4 regions of the Streptomyces sp. NPDC102490 genome follow, and region 1 is predicted to be linked to each of the others. Evidence: riboswitches for the same ligand, from Rfam matches in the RefSeq annotation. Region 1 holds a riboswitch; each other region holds the start of a gene.

Region 1 (5,642 bases):
CACCGCCGCCAGGAGCGACCAGCCGAGCAGCGAGAAACGGGTGCCGAGCACGGTCGTCGCGGCGACGGCGGTGAGCGCCCCCGGCGTCCCGGCCCGCCGTACCCACTGCGCCCGGTCGGCGAGCAGCAGGTAGACGAAGTTCGCGGCCAGTATCAGCCAGGCGGTGCAGGCCAGGACCAGAGCGGTCCGGGACAGGACCTCGCGGCCGGTCAGATGCAGGGCGACCGACACGATGCCGGTCGCCATCACCGCGGCCCCGGCCGCCGGTGGACGCTGCGCCCACCAGGTGCGCAGCGCGGAGGGATGGGTGGCCGATGACATGCGCCCGATGCTAGAGACCCCCGAGGATCAGGCCGGGCGCACCACGCTGTGGATCGACGACTCTCCGTCGTAGAAGATCGACTCCTCGCGGACGTACGCGCCCGGCTTCGGGGCGTGGATCATCATGCCGTCGCCGATGTACAGGCCGACGTGGCTGAGGTCGTCGTAGAAGAAGACCAGGTCACCGGGTTGCGCCTGGGAGACCGAGACGGTCGTGCCAGCGTTGACCTGGTCGTAGGTGACGCGGGGCAGGCTCACGCCCGCGGCCCTCCAGGCGGCCTGGGTGAGGCCCGAGCAGTCGTAGGAGCCGGGGCCCGTGGCGCCCCAGACGTACGGCTTGCCGATCTGGGCGCGGGCGAAGGCGATCGCCTTCTCCGCCTTGGTGCCGTTGGAGGTGTCCGGCGTCGACGAGCCCGACGACCCCGACGAACCGGTACCGCCGGTTCCGGCGCCGCTCTCCTGCTGCTGGGCGGCCTCCTCCCGCCGCTCGCGCTCGGCCGCCTCCCGCGCCGTCTGCTGCTTCGCCAGCTCGGCGGCCTTGCGGGCGGCCTCCTGCTGCTTCTTCTTCTCGATCGCCGCGAGCCGGGCCTTCTCCTCGGCGGTCAGCTCCGACAGCAGCTCCCGCGCGGTGGCCAGCTTCTTCTGGACGGTCGACTTGGCCGTCTTGAGGTCGGTCTGCGCGTCGGTGAGCGTCTCGAGGCTCTCGGTGGCCTCCCGGCGCTTCTTCATCGTCTCGGACTGCTGGGTGACGTAGTCGTCGACGGCGCTCTTCTGCCGGCCGGTGAGCCGGTTCATCAGCTGGTTCTGGTCGAAGTAGTCCTGCGGCGAGTCCGCGAGCAGCAGGGTCGCGGTCTCCGGGACCGAGGCGCCCGTGCGGTACTGGGCGGAGGCGAAGGAGCCCAGCTCCTCGCGCGCGTCGTTGAGGTTCTGGGTGCGCCGGGCGACGTCGTCGAGGAGGGTGTCGACCTTCTTGCGCTGCTTGGAGGTCTTCTCCTTGGCCGCGTTGTACTTCTCGGTCGCCGACCCGGCCTGGCGGTAGAGGTCGTCGACCTTCTTCTCGACCTCTTCGAGGGTCGGCCGGTCGTCCGACGGCGTGGCGTTCGCCGTCTGGGACAGCAGGGCGACGGAGGTGAGGGCCGCGGTGGCGAGGGCCGGGGTCCGTATGCCCGCGACGCGGGTGCCGGTGGGACGCGACTTGCGGTGCGACGCCAAGGAGGCGACTCCTTCCAGTGCTCCGCCTACCGGGTTAGCTGTCGGGTTCGGGCGGTGGTTCGGAAGGGTTGCCCTACGGCGGGTCCGTCCCTCATGGAGGGCGGTGCGGCCGATTCACCCCAAAGTCTCGGTTGGGTCCCCGGCTCCGGCTGCCGTGCGGGCAGGCCGGACTCGGCGGAGGCCGCGCGGCCCGGCGAGGTTCGCCGGAGGGGGTCGAGCGGCCTGCCCGCACCGTAGCCAACTCGTGTGGCCGCTGTGAAGGTTGGTGGGTGATATGCCCGATACATTTTCGTGACCTTCCGCGCGGGCGCCTTTGCGCAGGTGGCGGGCGTCACTCTTCGTGTCGCGGCCGGTCGCGGGGCGTGCCCGGCCCAGGAGTGCCGGGGCATTTTCCGGGGTGGCACCGGGTTGTCGGTGGGGCGCCCTAGACTCGGAGAGCGATGAGCAGCCTCTTTGACGACAGCTTCCTGGCGAGCCTCCAGACCCCCCGGGGTCACGAGGAGGAACCCCCGCCGCCGCCCGAGGACGATCACGGACCGGAGCAGGTCCCGCACGATCTGTTCGGCGGGAAGTTCGACGCGCCCCCGGACCGGGACACCCACTACCGGGACGGCGCCCCGCGCCCCGCCCTGGACGCCGCCGCGCTCCTGGAGGGGCTGAACGACAACCAGCGCGCCGCCGTCGTCCACTCCGGCTCCCCGCTGCTCATCGTGGCCGGTGCCGGCTCCGGCAAGACCCGCGTGCTCACCCACCGCATCGCCCACCTGCTGGCCGAGCGGAACGTCCACCCCGGCCAGATCCTCGCGATCACCTTCACCAACAAGGCCGCGGGCGAGATGAAGGAGCGCGTGGAGCAGCTCGTCGGCCCGCGCGCCCACGCGATGTGGGTGATGACCTTCCACAGCGCGTGCGTCCGCATCCTGCGCCGCGAGTCGAAGAAGCTCGGCTTCACCTCGTCGTTCTCGATCTACGACGCCGCCGACTCCAAGCGGCTCATGGCGCTGGTCTGCCGCGACCTCGACCTGGACCCGAAGCGTTTCCCGCCGAAGTCGTTCAGCGCGAAGATCAGCAACCTGAAGAACGAGCTGATCGACGAGGAGGACTTCGCCGCCCAGGCCGCCGACGGCTTCGAGAAGACCCTCGCCCAGGCGTACGCCATGTACCAGTCGCGGCTGCGCGAGGCCAACGCCCTCGATTTCGACGACCTGATCATGACCACGGTCAATCTGCTGCGCGCCTTCCCGGACGTCGCCGAGCACTACCGCCGCCGCTTCCGGCACGTCCTGGTCGACGAGTACCAGGACACCAACCACGCCCAGTACGCCCTGGTGCGCGAGCTGGTCGGCGTGCCCTCGGAGCACCCCGTCGACGTGCCGCCGGAGGCCGAGGTGCCGCCCGCCGAGCTGTGCGTGGTGGGCGACGCCGACCAGTCGATCTACGCCTTCCGCGGCGCCACCATCCGCAACATCCTCCAGTTCGAGGAGGACTACCCGGACGCGACGACGATCCTCCTGGAGCAGAACTACCGCTCCACCCAGACCATCCTCAGCGCCGCCAACGCGGTCATCGAGCGCAACGAGTCCCGCCGCCCCAAGAACCTGTGGACCAACCAGGGCAGCGGCGCCCGGATCACCGGGTACGTCGCCGACACCGAGCACGACGAGGCGCAGTTCGTCGCCGACGAGATAGACCGCCTCACCGACGCGGGCGAGGCCAAGGCCGGGGACGTCGCCGTCTTCTACCGGACCAACGCCCAGTCCCGTGTCTTCGAAGAGGTCTTCATCCGCACCGGCCTGCCCTACAAGGTCGTCGGCGGCGTCCGCTTCTACGAGCGCAAGGAGGTCCGGGACGTCCTGGCCTACCTGCGCGTCCTGGCCAACCCGGAGGACTCGGTGCCGCTGCGCCGCATCCTCAACGTCCCCAAGCGCGGCATCGGCGACCGCGCGGAGGCGATGATCGACGCCCTCGCCCAGCGCGAGAAGATCAGCTTCCCGCAGGCGCTGCGGCGCGTCGACGAGGCGTACGGCATGGCCGCGCGCTCCTCGAACGCCGTCAAGCGGTTCAACACCCTCATGGAGGACCTGCGCACCATCGTCGAGTCCGGCGCCGGACCGGCGACCGTCCTGGAGGCGATCCTCGAACGCACCGGGTACCTGGCCGAGTTGCAGGCCTCCACCGACCCGCAGGACGAGACCCGCATCGAGAACCTCCAGGAACTCGCGGCCGTCGCGCTGGAGTTCGAGCAGGAGCGGGCCGAGGGGGAGGAGGCCGGGACGCTGGCCGACTTCCTGGAGAAGGTGGCGCTCGTCGCCGACTCCGACCAGATCCCCGACGAGGAGGACGGCGACGGCGTCGTCACCCTGATGACCCTGCACACCGCCAAGGGTCTGGAGTTCCCGGTCGTCTTCCTCACCGGCATGGAGGACGGCGTGTTCCCGCACCTGCGCGCCCTCGGCCAGGCCAAGGAGCTGGAGGAGGAGCGGCGCCTCGCCTACGTCGGCATCACGCGCGCCCGCGAGCGCCTCTACCTGACCCGGTCGACGCTGCGCAGCGCCTGGGGCCAGCCGTCGTACAACCCGCCCTCGCGGTTCCTGGAGGAGATCCCCGCTCCCCACCTGGAGTGGAAGCGGACCGGGGCGAACGGCCCCGCGTCCTCGGTGCCGGTCTCGGGTGTGGCGGCGTCGCTGTCGTCGTCGCGTTCCCGCTCGTCGGCGTCCGGCGCGTCCGGTTTCGCCACCCGCAGGTCGGCCGGCGCCGAGCAGCCGACGGTGTCGCTGGCGGTCGGCGACCGCGTCACGCACGACCAGTTCGGCCTCGGCACGGTGGTCGGGGTCAAGGGCACCGGGTCCAACGCGGAGGCGACGATCGACTTCGGGGACACCAAGCCGAAGCGGCTGCTGCTGCGGTACGCGCCGGTGGAGAAGCTCTGAGGGTGTGAGGCGGGGCGGTGCGGTGAGGGTCCGGGTGTTCGCCCGGGCCGACCGCGGCCGCCCGGCCGGTCCGCCGAGACGTTACGGCGTCAGGTCGGGTTGATGCCGTGGCTGCGCAGCCACGGCAGCGGGTCGATCGACGAGCCGCCCGCGGGGCGCACCTCGAAGTGCAGGTGCGGACCGGTCGAGTTGCCCGAGTTGCCGGAGAACGCGATCGCGTCGCCCGCCTTCACGGTCGAGCCGGAGGGGACCTGATAGCTGGAGAGGTGGCAGTACCACGTCTCCGTGCCGTCCTTCGCGGTCACGATCATCATGTTGCCGTACGCGCTGTTGTACTGCGTCCGCACGGTGCCGTCGGTCGCCGCCATCACCTTCGTCCCGTACGACACGGGGAAGTCGATGCCGGTGTGGACGGACATCCAGTTGATGCCGGCCTGCCCGTAGTAGGCGCTGAGGCCGTGCTGCTCCACCGGGAGCGCGAACTTGGGGCGCAGCCGCTCCTTGCGGGCCGCTTCCTCCGCCGCCCGCCTCTTCTCGGCGGCCTGCTCGGCCTTGAGGTCGATGCGCTCCTGCGTCCGGCTGGCCCGGTCGGCGAAGTCGTCGGCCCCGGCGGCCAGGCTCGTGAGCTGGGTGTCCAGCTTGTTGTTGGCGGCGGCCGGTTTCACCGGTGCGGCCTCCGCGTTGCCCGGGTCCGGTGCCGATGTCGCGGCGTCCGCGCTCTCGTCACCGGTCAGGCTGCCGACGGAGGCGGCCGCGATACCGGCGACGCTCATCACGCAGGCCGACGGCACGGCGATGGTCAGCAGCGCGGAGCGCTTGGCGGGCTGGCGGCGGCGGGAACGCGCCCCGGCGCGGGAACCGGCACGCGAGCCGGTGCGGGCGGCCGGGACCCGCGCGGCGGGCGTGACCTCTTCCTGGTCGTCCAGCAGGGCGGTCACGGTGGGGAGTTCACCGGTGGCGGCCAACTCGCCGTCGTACGGGGAGGCTTCGGTGCTCTCGGCGCTCTCGGTGACGGGCGTGACGTCCGGCGTGGCGTCGTCCGGAGCGGGGTGCTCGGCCGTTCGGGCCGGGTCCTCGACCGTGCCGGTGGCCGCGGGGTCCGGGTTCCACTGCGTGGCGTCGTAGGAGCCGGTGTCCGCGAGGCCGCCCGGGAACGCGCCGGTGTAGAAGGTGCCGGTC
Region 2 (5,642 bases), on a different contig from region 1:
GCCCGCGTGGCCGCATGTGCCGCCGGGGTCTCGCCCGCGCCCGGTCAGACGTCCCGGCCGACCACCCGCCCGGTCACCTCTCCCAGCCCCACCCGGACCCCGTCCGGTCCCGGGGCCCAGGCCGTGAGGGTCACCACGTCCCCGTCCTCCAGGAACGTCCGCTTGCCGTCGGGCAGTTCCAGCGGGTCGCGGCCGTTCCAGGTCAGTTCGAGCAGCGATCCCCGCTCCCGCTCGGCCGGCCCGCTCACCGTGCCCGAGCCGTAGAGGTCGCCGGTGCGCAGCGAGGCGCCGTTGACCGTCATGTGGGCCAACTGCTGGGCGGCCGTCCAGTACATGGTGGAGAACGGCGGCTCGGAGACGACGTGGCCGTTGAGGGCGACGGAGATCCGCAGGTCGTAGCCGCCGGGGCCGTCCTGGTCGTCGGCGGTGTCGTCCAGGTAGGGCAGCAGCTCGTGCGTGCGCTCGGGCGGCGCCACCCGCGCCTCCTCCAGCGCGTCCAGCGGGGTGATCCACGCCGACACCGACGTGGCGAAGGACTTGCCGAGGAACGGGCCGAGGGGCACGTACTCCCACGCCTGGACGTCCCGCGCGGACCAGTCGTTGAGCAGGCAGAGCCCGAAGACGTGCTCGCGGAAGTCGCCGAGCGCCACCGGACGGCCCGGTGCGGACGGCACCCCCACGACGAAGCCGACCTCGGCCTCGATGTCGAGGCGTACGGAAGGGCCGAAGACGGGAGCGGCGTCGGCCGGTGCCTTGCGCTGCCCGGACGGGCGTACGACGTCGGTGCCGGACACGACGACCGTGCCGGAACGGCCGTGGTACCCGATCGGGAGGTGCTTCCAGTTCGGGGTGAGGGAGTCGGCGGCGTCGGGGCGGAAGATCTGGCCGACGTTGCGGGCGTGGTGCTCGGAGGCGTAGAAGTCGACGTAGTCGGCGACCTCGAAGGGCAGGTGCAGGGTCACCGACGACAGCGGATGGAAGAGCGGTTCCAGGACCTCGCGGTGGGAGGGGACCGTCACCCACGCCGTCAGCGCGCGCCGCACGTCCGACCACGCCGTCCGCCCGGCCGCCAGCAGCGGGTTGAGGGTGGGCCGTGCGAGCAGGGAGGCGTACGGCGAGCCGAGAGCGTGGGCCGCCGCGCCCGCGTCGAGGACGTGGTCGCCGAGCCGGACGCCCACCGTCCGGTCGCGCGAGCCGGGGATCGAGAACACGCCGTACGGAAGGTTGTGCGGACCGAAGGGATCGCCCTCGGGGACATCGAAGGGGGGCATCAGGTGCTGCCTCGCTTTCGTGCTCGCCATGTGCGCCGTGCGCGCCGTGTCTGCGTGGTCGGGCCACACGTTACGGCTGACCCACCGGTCTTGGGCAGTGCGACCGGAGGTGGCGGCGCCCGGGACGGGATCTTGACGCGGTGGTGTGCACGGGGACCGGTGTACAGGCCCTGACCCGGCTTTAGCCGATGATGTGTCAGGTTTTGGGCAGGATCGGGCGCACTCGTGCATCCTCATTCCAGTTCGAGCGCATTCGCTACGCCCTCGTTCGGAAGCGGTCACGGGTGAGTCGGACGGGTGCGGTGTCCGTATTCTCTGATCATGGACCGCACCGCATATTCCCTCGTCGCCACCGACCTGGACGGCACGCTGCTCCGCGGCGACGACACCGTCTCCGACCGGTCGCTGGCCGCGCTGGCGCGGGTCGCCGGGGCGGGGGCGCGGCACCTGGTGGTGACGGGGCGGCCGGCCCCCCGGGTGCGCCCCCTGCTGGACCGGCTCGGCGGCACGGGACTCGCGGTGTGCGGGCAGGGCGCGCAGGTGTACGACGCCGGGGCGCACCGGATGCTGTGGTCGGTCACCCTGGACCGGGAGCTGGCCGAGACCGCGCTCGGCAAGATCGAGGCCGAGGTGGGCCAGGTGCACGCCGCCGTCGACCAGGACGGCGTCGACGGCCTGACGCTCATCGAGCCGGGCTACCTGATGCCCCACCCGACGCTGCCCGCGGTGCGCGTCGAGCGGCGCGAGCAGCTGTGGTCCAGGCCGATCAGCAAGGTGCTGCTGCGCCACCCCGAGCTGACCGACGACGAACTGGCGACGACGGCGCGCGCGGTGGTCGGTTCCCTCGCCACGGTCACCATGTCGGGGCCCGGCACCGTTGAGTTGCAGCCCTGCGGCATCACGAAGGCGACCGGCCTGGCGCTGGCCGCCGAGCACCTGGGCCTCGACCGGCGGCGGACGCTCGCCTTCGGGGACATGCCCAACGACATCCCCATGTTCCACTGGGCGGCCCGCGGCGTCGCCATGGCCGGCGCCCACCCCGAACTCAAGGCGGTGGCCGACGAGGTCACCACGACGAACGAGGACGACGGCGTGGCCGTCGTCCTCGAGCGGATCTTCGGTACCTCTTAGGCGAGGACCGGGCGGCGTACGGCTCAGTACGCGCTGAAGACGTTGTCCATCGAGCCGTAGCGGTCGGCCGCGTAGTTGCAGGCGGCGGTGATGTTGGCGACCGGGTCGTACGGGTCCCAGGAGGTGCCGGGCACGTGGTACGCCTGGAAGGTCGGGTCGATCACCTGGAGCAGACCCTTGGACGGGGTGCCGTTGACGGCGTTGATGTCCCAGTTGTTGATGGCGAGCGGGTTGCCGGAGGACTCCCGCATGATGTTGCGGTGAATGCCCTCGTAGGTCCCGGGGATGCCGTGCTGGGCCATGATGGCGAGCGACTCGCGGATCCAGCCGTCGAGGTTGTCCGGGTACGTCGTGGCCGCCTTGGCGGCGGTCGTGGCGGCGGCCGGGGTGGCCGCGGAGGCGGTGGTGGCGCCGATGAGCGGCAGCGCGAGCACCGCGGCGCCGGTGCCGGCCACCGCGAGCTTGCGGACGAGGCGGCTGGTGCGGGCGTGACGGTTCTGACCGTTGGCAGACATGTGTCCCTCTCCTTACGCCTACGAGGTGAGCTGTCGGGTTCGGGCGGGGAGGTGCCCGGCCGCGCCCCTGACGGGTACGGCTTCACCCCGAGCCGCTCCGGTGGTGACCGGTGCGGCGACTTACCTGGGTCCCCCGCTCCTGCCGGCGAGTGTGTTGGGTGGATGACTGTGCGACGGGCGGTGGCAGGATTCGGCGTCCGCCCGACAGGCCGGGAACGTATGCGAGAGCACATGTCCGGAACAAGTGCAGGAATCACCCAACGTGCCTGTTGACCTTGGTCTGAGGCGTTTGAGGCTCTTGATCCTTTGCTGTTGCCAAGCCTCAACTGGCTTGCGGGGCAAAGGGAGGGCACAGGTTCGGGCGGGGTTGCCTGCGGGCGGCCCGGAGTGAGCCAACTCACTGGCCTCAGTAAGCACGGCAAAACGGGCATTCGACTCAACTAGGCGCCAACCGGCCGCAGGTGGGGACGGCTTCGGGTGTCGAGCGGCGGGAGGAGGGAAGCGGGGTGGGGAGTGGACCGCCGGGGAGGCGCCTGCCGGTCCTGCCGGGCGGCCGTACGCGGACCGGTGCGAGCGGGTGTGCGCGGGCCGGTGCGTGTGGGCCGTTGCGCGCGGACCGGTGCGGGCCGGTACGGGCGCGTGTGGCGATCGGGTGACGTTCTCGAAGTGCGGGCCGTTGGGAGGAGTGGTGGGATCTTCGGTGGCGGCTTCCGGCCCGTCCGCCCTCCTGATCCGGCTCGTCCCCTCTGGCGATATCAATCAAAATCTGCTCATATCACCTGATCAAAAACATACCGTTCATGATCCGATACCGACCAGCCTGTAACGGTGGGCGCTAGCGGTGATCGAAACGTGACCGGATACGCTGACTTGAGTGGTGGCAGCGACCTATCGACAAACCAGGTAATCGCCAGTAGACACCAGCAGACAGGAGACCCCTCGTGACCGTCGTCGGGCCGTTCGGGCTGAGCGTGCGGGACCAGGCTCTGGAAGCCGATGTCCAGGCCGGATTGGTTGCTGTCGAGGAAGGGTTGCTCGAGGCAACCAAAAGCGAGGTGCCGTTCATCACGGAGGCCGCCCAGCACCTGGTGCGGGCCGGCGGGAAGCGGTTCCGGCCGCTGCTGGTGATGCTCTCGGCCCAGTTCGGCGACCCCTACGCCCCCGGGATCGTGCCCTCGGCCGTGGTGGTGGAGCTGACCCACCTCGCCACGCTGTACCACGACGACGTGATGGACGAGGCCGCCGTGCGGCGCGGGGTGCCCAGCGCGAACACCCGCTGGGGCAACTCGGTCGCCGTCCTCACCGGTGACTTCCTGTTCGCCCGCGCCTCGCAGATCCTCGCCGACCTCGGCCCCGAGGCGGTCCGTGTCCAGGCCCTCGCGTTCGAGCGGCTGGTCACCGGCCAGATCCTGGAGACGGCCGGCCCGCAGGACGGCCGCGACCCGGTCGACCATTACCTGGACGTGCTGGGCGGCAAGACGGGATCGCTGGTGGCGGTCTCCTGCCGGTTCGGCGCGATGATGTCCGGCGCCGACGAGACGGTGGTCGACGTGCTGACCCAGTACGGCGAGCGGCTCGGTGTCGCCTTCCAGCTGGCGGACGACGTCCTGGACATCGCCTCCGACTCCGACGAGTCCGGCAAGACGCCCGGCACCGACCTGCGCGAGGGCATCCCCACCCTGCCCGTGCTGCGGCTGCGCGAACGGGCGGCCCGGCGGGGGCTCGCCGAGGACGTCGCGCTGTGCGAGCTGCTCGACTCCGACCTGAGCGACGACGCGCGGCACGCCGAGGCGCTGCGCCTGCTGCGCGCCCACCCCGCGCTGGAGCAGGCCCGCAAGGACACCGTCCGGTACGCCAAGGACGCCCGGGCCGCGCTGGCCCCGCTGCGGGAGTGCGACGCGAAGGCCGCGCTGATCGAGCTGTGCGACGCGGTGGTGCACCGGGCCGGCTGACGGCCCTGCGGCCCGTGGCGCGCCGTCCGTCGCTCGTCGCCCCCTACGGGCCGGTGGACCCGCCGCCCCTCCGTGTCATCCCGCAGGAGTAGGCGGAGTTGAGCCCGCGGTCTGACGCTTGTGCTCCGGTGATTTGGTCAGATAGACACCACGGAAAAACACCAATCCTCACCGATTCGGGTGAGAATGGCGGCTCACGGGTGAACCGAGTGCGAGGTCGCGAGACAGCCGCCGCCGACGACGGAGGTAGGGCACACATGGCACCGATCGATACCGACGACAACACGACCGCCGGGGAGGGCGAGGAGCTGCGGGCCGGACGGCGCAAGGCCGCGCGGTACGTCGTCCCGGTCGCGGTGATCGGAGTGGCGGCCGCGACGATCGGGCTCGTCCCCGCGCTCGCCGACTCCGGCGACCCCGACCTGCCGAAGGTCACGGCGGAGCAGCTCATAGAGAAGATCGCCAAGTCGGACGTCCAGCAGCTGTCCGGCACCGTGCGCATCAACACCGACCTCGGCCTGCCGGACCTCGGCGGGCTGGAGAGCGGCCTGCTGTCCGGAATGTCCGGCGGCCCGGGCTCCGGTGGGGACGGCGAGGGCTCCGCCGCCGACCCGTCGGCCAAGCTCACCGAGCTGGCGTCCGGCAGCCACACGCTGCGCGTCGCGGCCGACGGCCCCGACCGGCAGAAGCTCTCCCTGCTGGAGAACGCCGCCGAGTACAGCCTGATCCACAACGGCAAGGACGTCTGGGGCTACGACAGCGGGTCCAACGAG
Region 3 (5,642 bases), on a different contig from region 1:
TGGACGAGGAAGGCGACCTCGGCCTCGTCGGCCGGGGAGGTGGCGGGTGTTCCGCCGGCCCCGATCCGGTCGTAGCGTACGGTGGCGATGAACTCGCCGCCGATGGTGGCCGCGAGTCCCACCCGGTCCACAAAGTCGTGGTGCGTGAAGCGGTGGACGTCCTTCGCGGACAGGCGAGGGTACGGCGCGAAGAAGCGGTAGTACTTCGACTCGTCGGACACCTGCTCGTAGAAGCTGACCAGGCGCTCGGCGTCATCAACGGTGATGGGGCGGACGCGCGCGGTGCCGCCGTCGCGCAGCACCACGTCGGCTTCCCAGTGGGCGGGGTACTCGTGCCGGTCCGACGAGGTCTGCATGGGCCCCAGAGTACGGCTCGCGTCCGACAACGGCGCGGGGCAGTCTGTGGGGGCACGAGCTCGGACCGAGGCCGCGGTCCGAGCACCGCACGGGACGGCGCACGCGGTCGTCCCGGCTTGCTTCACGATGTGGGAAACTGGTCTAGACAACCTGGTCTAGACAACTTCAACCCCCTGAACACCTGAAGGGCAGCATCACATGGCTGAGCGCCGCGTCAACGTCGGCTGGGCCGAGGGTCTCCACGCCCGCCCCGCCTCCATCTTCGTCCGAGCCGCCACGGCCACAGGCGTCCCGGTGACGATCGCCAAGGCCGACGGGTCGCCCGTCAACGCGGCCTCCATGCTGGCCGTCCTCGGCCTCGGCGCCCAGGGGGGCGAGGAGATCGTCCTCGCCTCCGACGCCGAGGGCGCGGAGGCCGCCCTGGACCGGCTGGCGAAGCTGGTCGCCGAGGGGCTCGAGGAGCTTCCCGAGACCGTCTGAGCGACCGTCCGAGCCCTGCGGACAGCAGCACCGAAAGGCCCTCCGGGACACCGGACGGGCCTTTCGTTTCTTTTCGCGTCCGTTTCTCCGCTCCTTCGGCTCGCCCGCCCGTTGTTCATCCTCTTTACGGGGCAGCGGAAAACACCGGACGGAATTCCCCGCCCTTTGTATACGGCACCCGCGTTACCGACGCGGGCCCGCCGTGTTTACGGGATGTTGCGCATTCCTCACACTCTCCGTCCGCCCGCCGCCGGAGGCGAAGCGCAGCCGGTGCGCGGACGCCGACCGCTCGATGTGCAGGGTCATGAGCGCCCGCGCGCGTTCGCCGTCGCCCCGGGCCACGGCGTCGGTGATCGCGCCGTGCTCCGCCCAGTACTCCACCGGGCCGACCGGCGCCTCCACCACGTACATCCAGGCGATCTTGTGGCGGAGCTGGGTCAGCAGCGCCGTCAGGGAGGGGCTGTCCGCCGCCCGGGCGAGGGTCTCGTGGAACCAGCCGCCCAGTGAGCGCAGTTCCTCGCCGGTGCCCTGCCTGGCCCGTTCCTGCCCCAGTCTGACCAGGCCGCGCAACACCTTGAGGTGGGCCTCGGTGCGCCGCCGGGCGGCCCGGGAGGCCCCGAGCGGCTCCAGGAGCGTGCGCGTCTCCAGGAGGTCGGCGGCCTCCCGCTCGGTCGGCTCCGCCACGCACGCGCCCGCGTGCCGCCGGGTCACCACGAAACCCTCGGCCTCCAGCGTGCGCAGGGCCTCGCGGACGGGGACGCGGGAGACGCCGTAGCGGCGGGCGAGGAGTTCCTCGGTGAGCCGGCTCCCGCGGCCGTGTACACCGGAGACGATGTCGTCCCGGATCGCCGTGCACACCGAATGCGCCGGAATACGCATGAGCGACCTCCCCTTGACCCCCGTGAAACCCGGTGATTGACGTGTGCCGCACGAACCCAGGCCAATCAAGCGATATTAAATGCGAAAAGCCCCGGCTCGGGAAGCCGGGGCTTTCGGACGTCGTCTCTGTCAGACGTTCACGCCGTGGGAGCGGAGGTAGGCGACGGGGTCCATGTCCGAGCCGTACTCGGGGCTCGTACGGGCCTCGAAGTGCAGGTGCGGTCCGGTGACGTTGCCGGTGGCGCCGGAGAGGCCGATCTGCTGGCCCGGCTCGACCGACTGGCCGACCGAGACGCCGATGGACGACAGGTGCCCGTACTGCGTGTACGTGCCGTCGTGCATCTTGATCACGACCTGGTTGCCGTACGCCCCGCCCCAGCCGGCCTCGACGACGGTGCCGACGCCCACGGCGTGCACGGTCGTGCCGCTGGAGGCGTGGAAGTCGATGCCGGTGTGGCTGCCGGAGGACCACAGGGAACTGCCGGCCTGGTAGGCGGTGGAGACGTAGGAGGCGGTGATCGGCGCGACGAAGGTGTTGAGGCGCTTGCGCTCCGCCTCCCGCGCGGCGCGCTCCTTGGCCTCGCGCGCCTGCTTGGCCGCCTCGGCCGCCCGCTCGCGGGCCGCTTCCCGGGCCGCCTCGCGGGCGGCGGCGTCCGCGGCCGCCTGCTGCTGGGCGAGGGCCTGGGCGTCTATCTCGTCGGCGACGGAGTCGCCGATGGTGACGACCGGGGTGAGTCCGCTCTGCTCCACCGCGGGCTCGGCGGCGAGCGCGGGAGCCGCGAGGGTGCCGACGACGCCGGTGGTGGCGAGGGCCGCGACTCCCGCCGCGCGGGCGGTGGTGCGGTGCACCCGGCCGGTGCGCCGGTGCTTCCCGGTGGCGCGCGTGAACGCCATGTAGAGGCTTGTCCTTTCCTTCCCTCTCGCCTACCGGGTTAGCTGACGGGTTCGGAGGTGGAAGGTCTCCTACGGACCCCCTCGCGCTGCGCGCGGGCGTCCGATTCACCCCAGGGACTGCGTTGGGTCCCCGGCTCCCCTGGCTCGCGCCGTACGGGGACTCGGCGATGACTGTCCGGTGCCGCGGGTGCGGCGCACTGCCTGACGAACAGCCCGGAAGACGCTAAACGCGGCTGCGTTCAATTCTCAAACGCAACAGGCTTTTTGTAGCGCACGCCACAGGGCAGACGGGCAGCCATTCCCCCAATCCGGACAAACGGCGGCCCTGGTGACACTCCGGTCACCAGGGCCACTCCGCGCGCGGGTCGCTACTCGGCGGCCACCACGGTGACTTCGCCGATACCGAGGGCCTCGACGGGCTCCTTGATCTGCGCCGCGTCGCCGACGAGGACCGTCACGAGGCGGTCCACCGGGAAGGCGTTCACGACCGCCGCGGTGGCCTCCACGGTGCCCGTGGCGGCCAGTTGACGGTAGAGCGTGGCCTGGAAGTCGTCGGACAGGTGCTGCTCGACCTGGTCGGCCAGCGTGCTCGCCACGGCCGCCGCCGTCTCGTACTTCAGCGGCGCCACGCCCACCAGGTTCTGCACGGCCACGTCGCGCTCGGCGTCGGTGAGCCCCTCCGCGGCGAGCTTGCGCAGCACCGTCCACAGGTCCTCCAGGGCGGGACCGGTGTTGGGGGTGTCGACGGACCCGCTGATGGCGAGCATCGCGGCGCCCGTACCGTCCGGCGCGGAGCGCAGGACCTGGCCGAACGCCCGTACGCCGTAGGTGTAGCCCTTCTCCTCGCGCAGGACGCGGTCCAGGCGCGAGGTGAGGGTGCCGCCGAGGCAGTAGGTGCCGAGCACCTGCGCGGGCCACACGCGGTCGTGCCGGTCGGCGCCGGTGCGGCCGATCAGCAGCTGCGTCTGGACGGCGCCGGGACGGTCCACGATGACGACCCGGCCCCGGTCGTCGGCGGTCACCGGGGGGACGGGGCGCGGCTCGGCGGCCGAGCCGGTCCACGCGCCCAGGGTGTCGCCGAGCAGCGCGTCCAGGTCGACACCGGTGAGGTCGCCGACGACCACCGCGGTGGCCGTGGCGGGGCGGACGTGCCGCTCGTAGAAGGCGCGTACGGCGGCCGAGTCGATGGCCGCGACCGTCTCCTCGGTGCCCTGGCGCGGGCGCGACATGCGCGAGTCGGCCGGGAACAGCTCCTTGGAGAGTTCCTTCGCGGCGCGCCGGGAGGGGTTGGCCAGCTCGTGCGGGATCTCGTCGAGCCGGTTGCGCACCAGCCGTTCGACCTCGCCGTCCGCGAAGGCGGGCGCCCTGAGGGCGTCGGCGACCAGGCCGAGGGCCTTGGCCAGGCGCGAGGCGGGCACCTCCAGGCTCAGCCGGACGCCGGGGTGGTCGGCATGCGCGTCGAGGGTGGCGCCGCAGCGCTCCAGCTCGGCGGCGAACTCCTCCGCCGAGTGCTTGTCGGTGCCCTCCGAGAAGGCGCGCGCCATGATCGTGGCGACACCGTCGAGACCGGCGGGCTCGGCCTCCAGGGGGGCGTCGAGGAGCACCTCGACTGCGACGACCTGCTGGCCGGGGCGGTGGCAGCGCAGCACGGTGAGGCCGTTGTCGAGGCGGCCGCGCTCGGGGGCGGGGAACGCCCACGGCTTGGGCTCGCCGGCCTGCGGCTGGGCGTGGAATTCCATGGTGGCGAGCTCGGTCACTTGGCCGCCTCCTCGTTCTCGTCGGTGGCGTCGGTCGGGTCGGCGCCGGTCTCGTCGGCGGGGGCGGTGGGCTCGTAGACGAGCACCGCGCGGTTGTCGGGGCGCAGGCGGGCCTTGGCGACCTCCTGGACCTCCTGTGCGGTCACCTCGAGGACCCGCTGCACGGCGGTGAGGGCGAGTTGCGGGTCGCCGAACAGGACGGCGTACCGGCACAGTTCGTCCGCGCGGCCCGCGACCGTGCCCAGGCGGTCCAGCCACTCGCGCTCGAGCTGGGCCTGGGCGCGCTCCATCTCCTCGGCCGTGGGGCCCTCCTCGGCGAACCGGGCCAGCTCCTCGTCGATGGCCGTCTCGATGACCGGGACCTCCACGTCACCGGACGTCTTCACGTCCAGCCACCCCAGGGAGGGCGCCCCGGCGAGCCGCAGCAGGCCGAACCCGGCGGCGACGGCGGTGCGGTCGCGGCGTACGAGCCGGTTGTACAGGCGGGACGACTCGCCGCCGCCCAGGACGGTCAGGGCCAGGTCGGCCGCGTCGCACGCGCGCGTGCCGTCCTCCGGCAGGCGGTAGGCCGCCATCAGGGCACGGGCCGGGACCTCCTCCTCGACGATCTCGCGCAGCTGCCCGCCCATGACGTCGGGCAGCGAACCGTCGCGGGGAGGCTGCTTGCCGTCGTGCGAGGCGATGGAGCCGAAGTACTTCTCGATCCAGGCGAGCGTCTGCTCCGGGTCGATGTCGCCGACGACCGACAGCACCGCGTTGTTGGGCGCGTAGTAGGTGCGGAAGAACGCGCGCGCGTCCTCCAGGGTCGCCGCGTCCAGGTCCGCCATCGAACCGATCGGCGTGTGGTGGTAGGGGTGCCCCTCCGGGTAGGCCAGGGCGGTCAGCTTCTCGAAGGCCGTGCCGTAGGGGACGTTGTCGTAGCGCTGGCGCCGTTCGTTCTTGACGACGTCCCGCTGGTTCTCCATCGACTCCTCGTCCAGGGCGGCCAGCAGGGAGCCCATGCGGTCGGCCTCCAGCCAGAGGGCGAGCTCCAGCTGGTGGGCGGGCATGGTCTCGAAGTAGTTGGTCCGCTCGAAGCTGGTGGTGCCGTTGAGCGAGCCGCCGGCGCCCTGCACCAGCTCGAAGTGGCCGTTGCCCTTGACCTGTGCGGAGCCCTGGAACATGAGGTGCTCGAAAAGGTGAGCCAGGCCGGTACGCCCCTTGACCTCGTGGCGCGAGCCGACGTCGTACCAGAGGCACACCGCCGCGACCGGGGTCAGGTGGTCCTCGGAGAGC
Region 4 (5,642 bases), on a different contig from region 1:
CCTGGCCCGACTCGCCGGCTCCGGCCGCGTCCCGATGCCCGACCTCGAACTGCTCCCCGCCTCCTACGACCTCCCGGGCGCCCGCCTCCTCGACCTCGTCCAGGTCATGGACCGCATCCGCGTCGAATGCCCCTGGTCCTCCCGGCGCACCCACCAGGGCCTGGCCAAGTACGCCATCGAGGAGGCGTACGAACTCGTCGAGGCCATCGAGGACGGCGACCGCGACGAGCTGCGGGAGGAGCTGGGCGACGTACTGCTCCAGGTCGTCTTCCACGCCCGCATCGCCGAGGAGGACCCCGACGCCCCGTTCTCCGTGGACGACGTGGCCGGCACCATCGTCGACAAGCTCATCCACCGCCACCCGCACGTCTTCGGCGACGCGACGGCCGACACCCCCGAGGAGGTCCGGGAGCACTGGCTGCGCACCAAGGCCGCCGAGAAGCAGCGCACCTCGGTCACCGAGGGCGTCCCCCTCGGCCAGCCCGGCCTCGCCCTCGCCGCCAAGCTCGCCTCCCGCGTCCGCACCGCGGGCCTCGACGTCCCGCTGCCCTCCGGCGACGGCATCGGCTACGAACTGCTCGCCCTCGCCGCCCGCGCCGAGTCCGAGGGCACCGACCCCGAGGCGGCCCTGAGAGCGGCGGCCCGCGCCTACCGGGACGCGATCAGGGCGGTCGAGGGATGACCGGCCGCCCGCCCGTCCCCGGCCCCGCCGCCGGTCCCGCCCCCGAGCTGTTCACCTGGGAGTTCGCGAGCGACCCCTACCCGGCCTACGCCTGGCTGCGCGAGCACGCCCCCGTGCACCGCACGCGGCTGCCCAGCGGGGTGGAGGCATGGCTGGTCACCCGATACGCCGACGCCAAGCAGGCCCTCGCCGACCCGCGGCTGTCCAAGAACCCGGCGCACCACGCCGAGCCCGCGCACGCCAAGGGCAAGACCGGCATTCCGGGAGAGCGGAAGGCCGAGCTGATGACCCACCTGCTGAACATCGACCCGCCGGACCACACCCGGCTGCGCCGACTGGTCAGCAAGGCGTTCACGCCCCGCCGGGTGGCCGAGTTCGCGCCCCGGGTGCAGGAGCTGGCCGACGGCCTCATCGACCGGTTCGCCGCCACCGGCTCCGCCGACCTGATCCACGACTTCGCCTTCCCCCTGCCCATCTACGCCATCTGCGACCTGCTCGGCGTCCCCCGCGAGGACCAGGACGACTTCCGGGACTGGGCGGGCATGATGATCCGTCACGGCGGCGGCCCGCGGGGCGGTGTCGCCCGGTCGGTGAAGAAGATGCGCGGCTACCTCGCCGAGCTCATCCACCGCAAGCGCGCCGCGCTGCCGCCCGAGCCGGCTCCCGGCGAGGACCTCATCTCCGGTCTGATCCGCGCCTCGGACCACGGCGAGCACCTCACCGAGAACGAGGCCGCGGCCATGGCCTTCATCCTGCTCTTCGCGGGGTTCGAGACCACCGTCAACCTCATCGGCAACGGCACCTACGCCCTGCTCACCCACCCCGAGCAGCGGGCGCGGCTCCAGACCTCCCTCGCCGCCGGGGAGCGCGGCCTGCTGGAGACCGGCGTCGAGGAACTGCTGCGCTACGACGGCCCGGTGGAGCTGGCCACCTGGCGCTTCGCCACCCGGCCGCTGACCATCGGCGGCCAGGACGTCGCGGCCGGCGACCCCGTCCTCGTCGTCCTCGCCGCCGCCGACCGGGACCCGGAGCGGTTCTCCGACCCGGACACCCTCGACCTCGCCCGCCGCGACAGCCAGCACCTCGGGTACGGCCACGGCATCCACTACTGCCTCGGCGCCCCGCTCGCCCGGCTGGAGGGGCAGACGGCGCTGGCCACGCTCCTCACCCGGCTGCCGGACCTCCGCCTCGCCGCGGACCCGGCCGAACTGCGCTGGCGCGGCGGCCTCATCATGCGAGGTCTGCGCACCTTGCCGGTGGCGTTCACGCCGTTCGCGTCATCGGCCGGCAACGGTCCGTCGACGACGCAAAAGTGACACGCGCTCAACTCTGTGATCTTCACGTGATCTGCGCGGCATGAACTTGTGACAACCGATGATCTCCCTATACGTTCACGGATCAACGTGGTGTCGAGCGTCATCCGCCACGTGACCCCCCGTCGTCTCGTGAAAGGTCGTCGCATGCTCTCCGGGAACGGTCGTCACCGCCGCCCCCGCCAGGCACCCGCCCTGGTCGTCGCCGCCGGAGTGACCGGCTCCGCCATCGCGATCCCGCTGCTCGGCGCCACCGGCGCCCACGCGGCCGACTCGGCGGCCTGGGACCAGGTGGCCGAGTGCGAGACCGGCGGCGCCTGGAGCCAGAACAGCGGCAACGGCTACTACGGCGGCCTGCAACTGTCCCAGGACGCCTGGGAGCAGTACGGCGGCCTGGACTACGCCCCCAGTGCCGACCGGGCCAGTCGCTCCCAGCAGATAAGAATCGCCGAGAAGATACACGCGGCCCAGGGCATCGCCGCCTGGCCGACCTGCGGTCTGCTCGCCGGCCTGGGCAACGACTCCGGGGTCACGGGCGGCGGCTCGGACGCGGCCGGTGACGGGGCGTCGGAGGGTTCGGACACCTCGGGGGAGGCGGACACCACCAAGTCGTCCGGCTCGCCCACGACCACCGGATCGCCCGAGTCGTCCCCGTCGTCCGAGTCATCCGGCTCGACCGAAACGTCCGGCTCGACCGGGACGGCGGAGTCGACGCCCGAGGCGTCCTCTTCGTCCCCTTCGCCCTCTTCTTCGTCCTCGTCTGACACGTCGTCCGACGGTTCCGGCGGCGCGTCCGGTCACGCCGACCCCTCCACCAAGTCGGACACTTCCCCCGAATCCGACTCCTCCGCCCGTGCCGAACCGCGGGAGACCGAAGGCTCGTCCGGCGACGGGCGGCACCGCGGCGACAGCGCGGACGAGGGCGCCGCGAAGGAGGGCCGCACGGACACGGCGACGGGGCGGCACGCCTCGCGCGACGGTGGCGCGCGGGACGCCGGAGGCGACCGTTACGTCGTCCGCACCGGCGACAGTCTGTGGGCCATCGCCGACTCCCTTGACGTCGACGGCGGATGGCATGCGCTCTACGCCGGCAACGAGGCGGTCGTCGGTGCCGACCCCGACCACATCCTGCCCGGTCAGACGCTCACGGTCACGGGCGAATCGGGCGAAAAGTAGGGGGAGTTCACGTCACGGTTAGAGACTGTATGTCCCTTTTGGATCTCGTGAGAGATAGGTCTCAGAAGCCGTGATCGTCTTTGAAAAACCGCGGAGTGCGTGTCTACGGTCATGACCGCTCGCCACCGCGGGCCCCGACAGTCGCAACGCCGAATCCTGCCAGCGGCCGTACGGGAACAGTCGTCGCGTCAAGCGCCGAAGGCAGGAGCGGGGGACCCAAGGTAAGCGCCACACCGGGCAGTTGAGCCGGAGCGGCTAGGGGTGGAGCCGAGTTCCGCGAGGAACCCGGCCGGGCAACTCAACCGGCCCGAACCCGACAGCTCACCTCGCAGGCGTCGGTGAGGGGATCAACCATGCTGTTTTCCGGCAAGGGCAAGCACCGTCGTCCGTCCAAGGCCACCCGTGTCATCGCCGTCGCCGGCGTCACCGGTGCCGCCGTCGCCGCCCCGCTGATGGCGGCCGGCAACGCCTCCGCCGCCACCACGTCCGAGTGGGACGCCGTCGCCCAGTGCGAGTCCGGCGGCAACTGGTCCATCAACACCGGCAACGGTTACTACGGCGGTCTGCAGTTCTCCGCCTCCACCTGGGCCGCCTACGGCGGTACGCAGTACGCCTCCACCGCCGACCAGGCGAGCAAGTCCCAGCAGATCCAGATCGCCGAGAAGGTGCTCGCGGGCCAGGGCAAGGGTGCCTGGCCGGTCTGCGGCACCGGCCTGTCGGGCGCCGCGAACACCGGTGGCGGCTCGCAGGACAGCGGTTCCGGCAGCTCCCAGAGCTCGCAGAGCTCCCAGAGCCAGAGCAGCGGCTCCACCGCCGAGCGCTCCACCGAGCAGAAGGCCTCCCGCTCCTCCGAGCGTCCGGCCGCGGAGCAGAAGACCGACAAGGCCGAGAAGAAGACCGTCACCACCCCGACCGGCAAGAAGGTCAAGAAGGGCGACGGCGAGTACAAGGTCGTCAAGGGTGACACCCTCAGCTCGATCGCCGCGGAGCACGACGTCAAGGGCGGCTGGGCCAAGCTGTTCAAGCTGAACGACGACATCGTCGACCAGGCCGACCTGATCTACCCGGGCCAGCAGCTGCACCTCAAGTAAGCGGCGGCGGCTCCCGCGACTTCCCGCCCCGGTGCGTGTTCCCCCCGTACGCACCGGGGCGGGTTTTTCGCGTCGCGCCCCCGCCGGGGCCCGCCCCCGGTTCCGTCCCGGTTTCCGGAAACGTCTTTGTTCCGTTCGGAAACAATTTACTCTCGGTTCTGTCCAGCGGGTGGGCGATCGGCTGGCCGATCGCCCGGAGCCGGTTAGGCTCGGTCCCGCAGAGCCGCCGCGGTCCTGCGGGACCCGCGCGTCACACCGAAGCGTCACATTGAAGAAGGAGATGCTCGTGCCGTCCATCGACGTCGTCGTAGCCCGGGAAATCCTGGACTCCCGAGGCAACCCCACGGTCGAGGTCGAGGTCGGCCTCGACGACGGCAGCACGGGTCGTGCCGCCGTTCCCTCCGGCGCCTCCACCGGTGCCTTCGAGGCCATCGAACTCCGTGACGGCGACCAGAGCCGTTACCTCGGCAAGGGCGTCGAGAAGGCCGTGCTGGCCGTCATCGAGCAGATCGGCCCGGAGCTGGTCGGCTACGACGCCACCGAGCAGCGCCTGATCGACCAGGCCATGTTCGACCTGGACGCCACCGACAACAAGGGCTCGCTCGGCGCCAACGCCATCCTCGGCGTCTCCCTCGCCGTCGCCCACGCCGCCTCCGAGGCCAGCGACCTGCCGCTCTTCCGCTACCTGGGCGGTCCGAACGCGCACCTGCTGCCGGTGCCGATGATGAACATCCTGAACGGCGGCTCGCACGCCGACTCCAACGTGGACATCCAGGAGTTCATGATCGCCCCGATCGGCGCGGAGTCCTTCTCCGAGGCGCTGCGCTGGGGCGCCGAGGTCTACCACACGCTCAAGAAGGTCCTGAAGAACAAGGGCCTGGCCACCGGCCTGGGCGACGAGGGCGGCTTCGCCCCGAACCTCGGCTCCAACCGCGAGGCCCTCGACCTCATCCTGGAGGCGATCAAGGAGGCCGGCTACACCCCCGGCGAGCAGATCGCCCTCGCGCTCGACGTCGCCGCGTCCGAGTTCTACAAGGACGGCTCCTACTCCTTCGAGGGCAAGACCCGCACGGCCGCCGAGATGACCGAGTACTACGCCGAACTGGTGGACGCGTACCCGCTGGTCTCCATCGAGGACCCGCTGTTCGAGGACGACTGGGACGGCTGGAAGACCATCACCGCCCAGCTCGGCGACAAGGTCCAGCTGGTCGGCGACGACCTGTTCGTCACCAACCCGGAGCGCCTGGCCCGCGGCATCGAGGAGAACTCGGCCAACGCCCTGCTGGTCAAGGTCAACCAGATCGGTTCGCTGACCGAGACCCTGGACGCCGTGGAGCTGGCCCAGCGCAACGGCTTCAAGTGCATGATGTCCCACCGCTC

Evidence for each region. A riboswitch is a leader RNA that binds a small molecule or an ion and turns the genes downstream of it on or off. The one in region 1 is predicted to bind cyclic di-AMP.
Region 2: it holds a riboswitch for cyclic di-AMP, as region 1 does, so the genes downstream of both, ACIRGB_RS32260 (transglycosylase SLT domain-containing protein) here and ACIRGB_RS02945 (NlpC/P60 family protein) in region 1, are expected to answer to the same signal.
Region 3: it holds a riboswitch for cyclic di-AMP, as region 1 does, so the genes downstream of both, ACIRGB_RS28830 (M23 family metallopeptidase) here and ACIRGB_RS02945 (NlpC/P60 family protein) in region 1, are expected to answer to the same signal.
Region 4: it holds a riboswitch for cyclic di-AMP, as region 1 does, so the genes downstream of both, ACIRGB_RS14745 (transglycosylase family protein) here and ACIRGB_RS02945 (NlpC/P60 family protein) in region 1, are expected to answer to the same signal.

What each region holds. Positions count from the first base shown of each region.
Region 1 is NZ_JBIWJU010000001.1:642,149-647,790, reverse strand. It holds gene ACIRGB_RS02950 (tellurite resistance/C4-dicarboxylate transporter family protein) at 1-321, opposite strand, end outside; gene ACIRGB_RS02945 (NlpC/P60 family protein) at 349-1,533, opposite strand; cyclic di-AMP (ydaO/yuaA leader) riboswitch at 1,540-1,720, opposite strand; gene pcrA (DNA helicase PcrA) at 1,974-4,463, shown strand; gene ACIRGB_RS02935 (peptidoglycan DD-metalloendopeptidase family protein) at 4,553-5,642, opposite strand, start outside.
Region 2 is NZ_JBIWJU010000016.1:95,119-100,760, reverse strand. It holds gene fahA (fumarylacetoacetase) at 45-1,271, opposite strand; gene ACIRGB_RS32265 (HAD family hydrolase) at 1,593-2,402, shown strand; gene ACIRGB_RS32260 (transglycosylase SLT domain-containing protein) at 2,426-2,917, opposite strand; cyclic di-AMP (ydaO/yuaA leader) riboswitch at 2,919-3,075, opposite strand; gene ACIRGB_RS32255 (polyprenyl synthetase family protein) at 3,859-4,869, shown strand; gene ACIRGB_RS32250 (outer membrane lipoprotein carrier protein LolA) at 5,127-5,642, shown strand, end outside.
Region 3 is NZ_JBIWJU010000013.1:194,695-200,336, forward strand. It holds gene ACIRGB_RS28815 (GNAT family N-acetyltransferase) at 1-356, opposite strand, end outside; gene ACIRGB_RS28820 (HPr family phosphocarrier protein) at 556-837, shown strand; gene ACIRGB_RS28825 (GntR family transcriptional regulator) at 1,021-1,716, opposite strand; gene ACIRGB_RS28830 (M23 family metallopeptidase) at 1,846-2,610, opposite strand; cyclic di-AMP (ydaO/yuaA leader) riboswitch at 2,623-2,787, opposite strand; gene ACIRGB_RS28835 (M16 family metallopeptidase) at 2,979-4,367, opposite strand; gene ACIRGB_RS28840 (M16 family metallopeptidase) at 4,364-5,642, opposite strand, start outside.
Region 4 is NZ_JBIWJU010000006.1:84,791-90,432, reverse strand. It holds gene ACIRGB_RS14760 (nucleoside triphosphate pyrophosphohydrolase) at 1-682, shown strand, start outside; gene ACIRGB_RS14755 (cytochrome P450) at 679-1,998, shown strand; gene ACIRGB_RS14750 (transglycosylase family protein) at 2,143-3,171, shown strand; cyclic di-AMP (ydaO/yuaA leader) riboswitch at 3,355-3,521, shown strand; gene ACIRGB_RS14745 (transglycosylase family protein) at 3,525-4,262, shown strand; gene eno (phosphopyruvate hydratase) at 4,549-5,642, shown strand, end outside.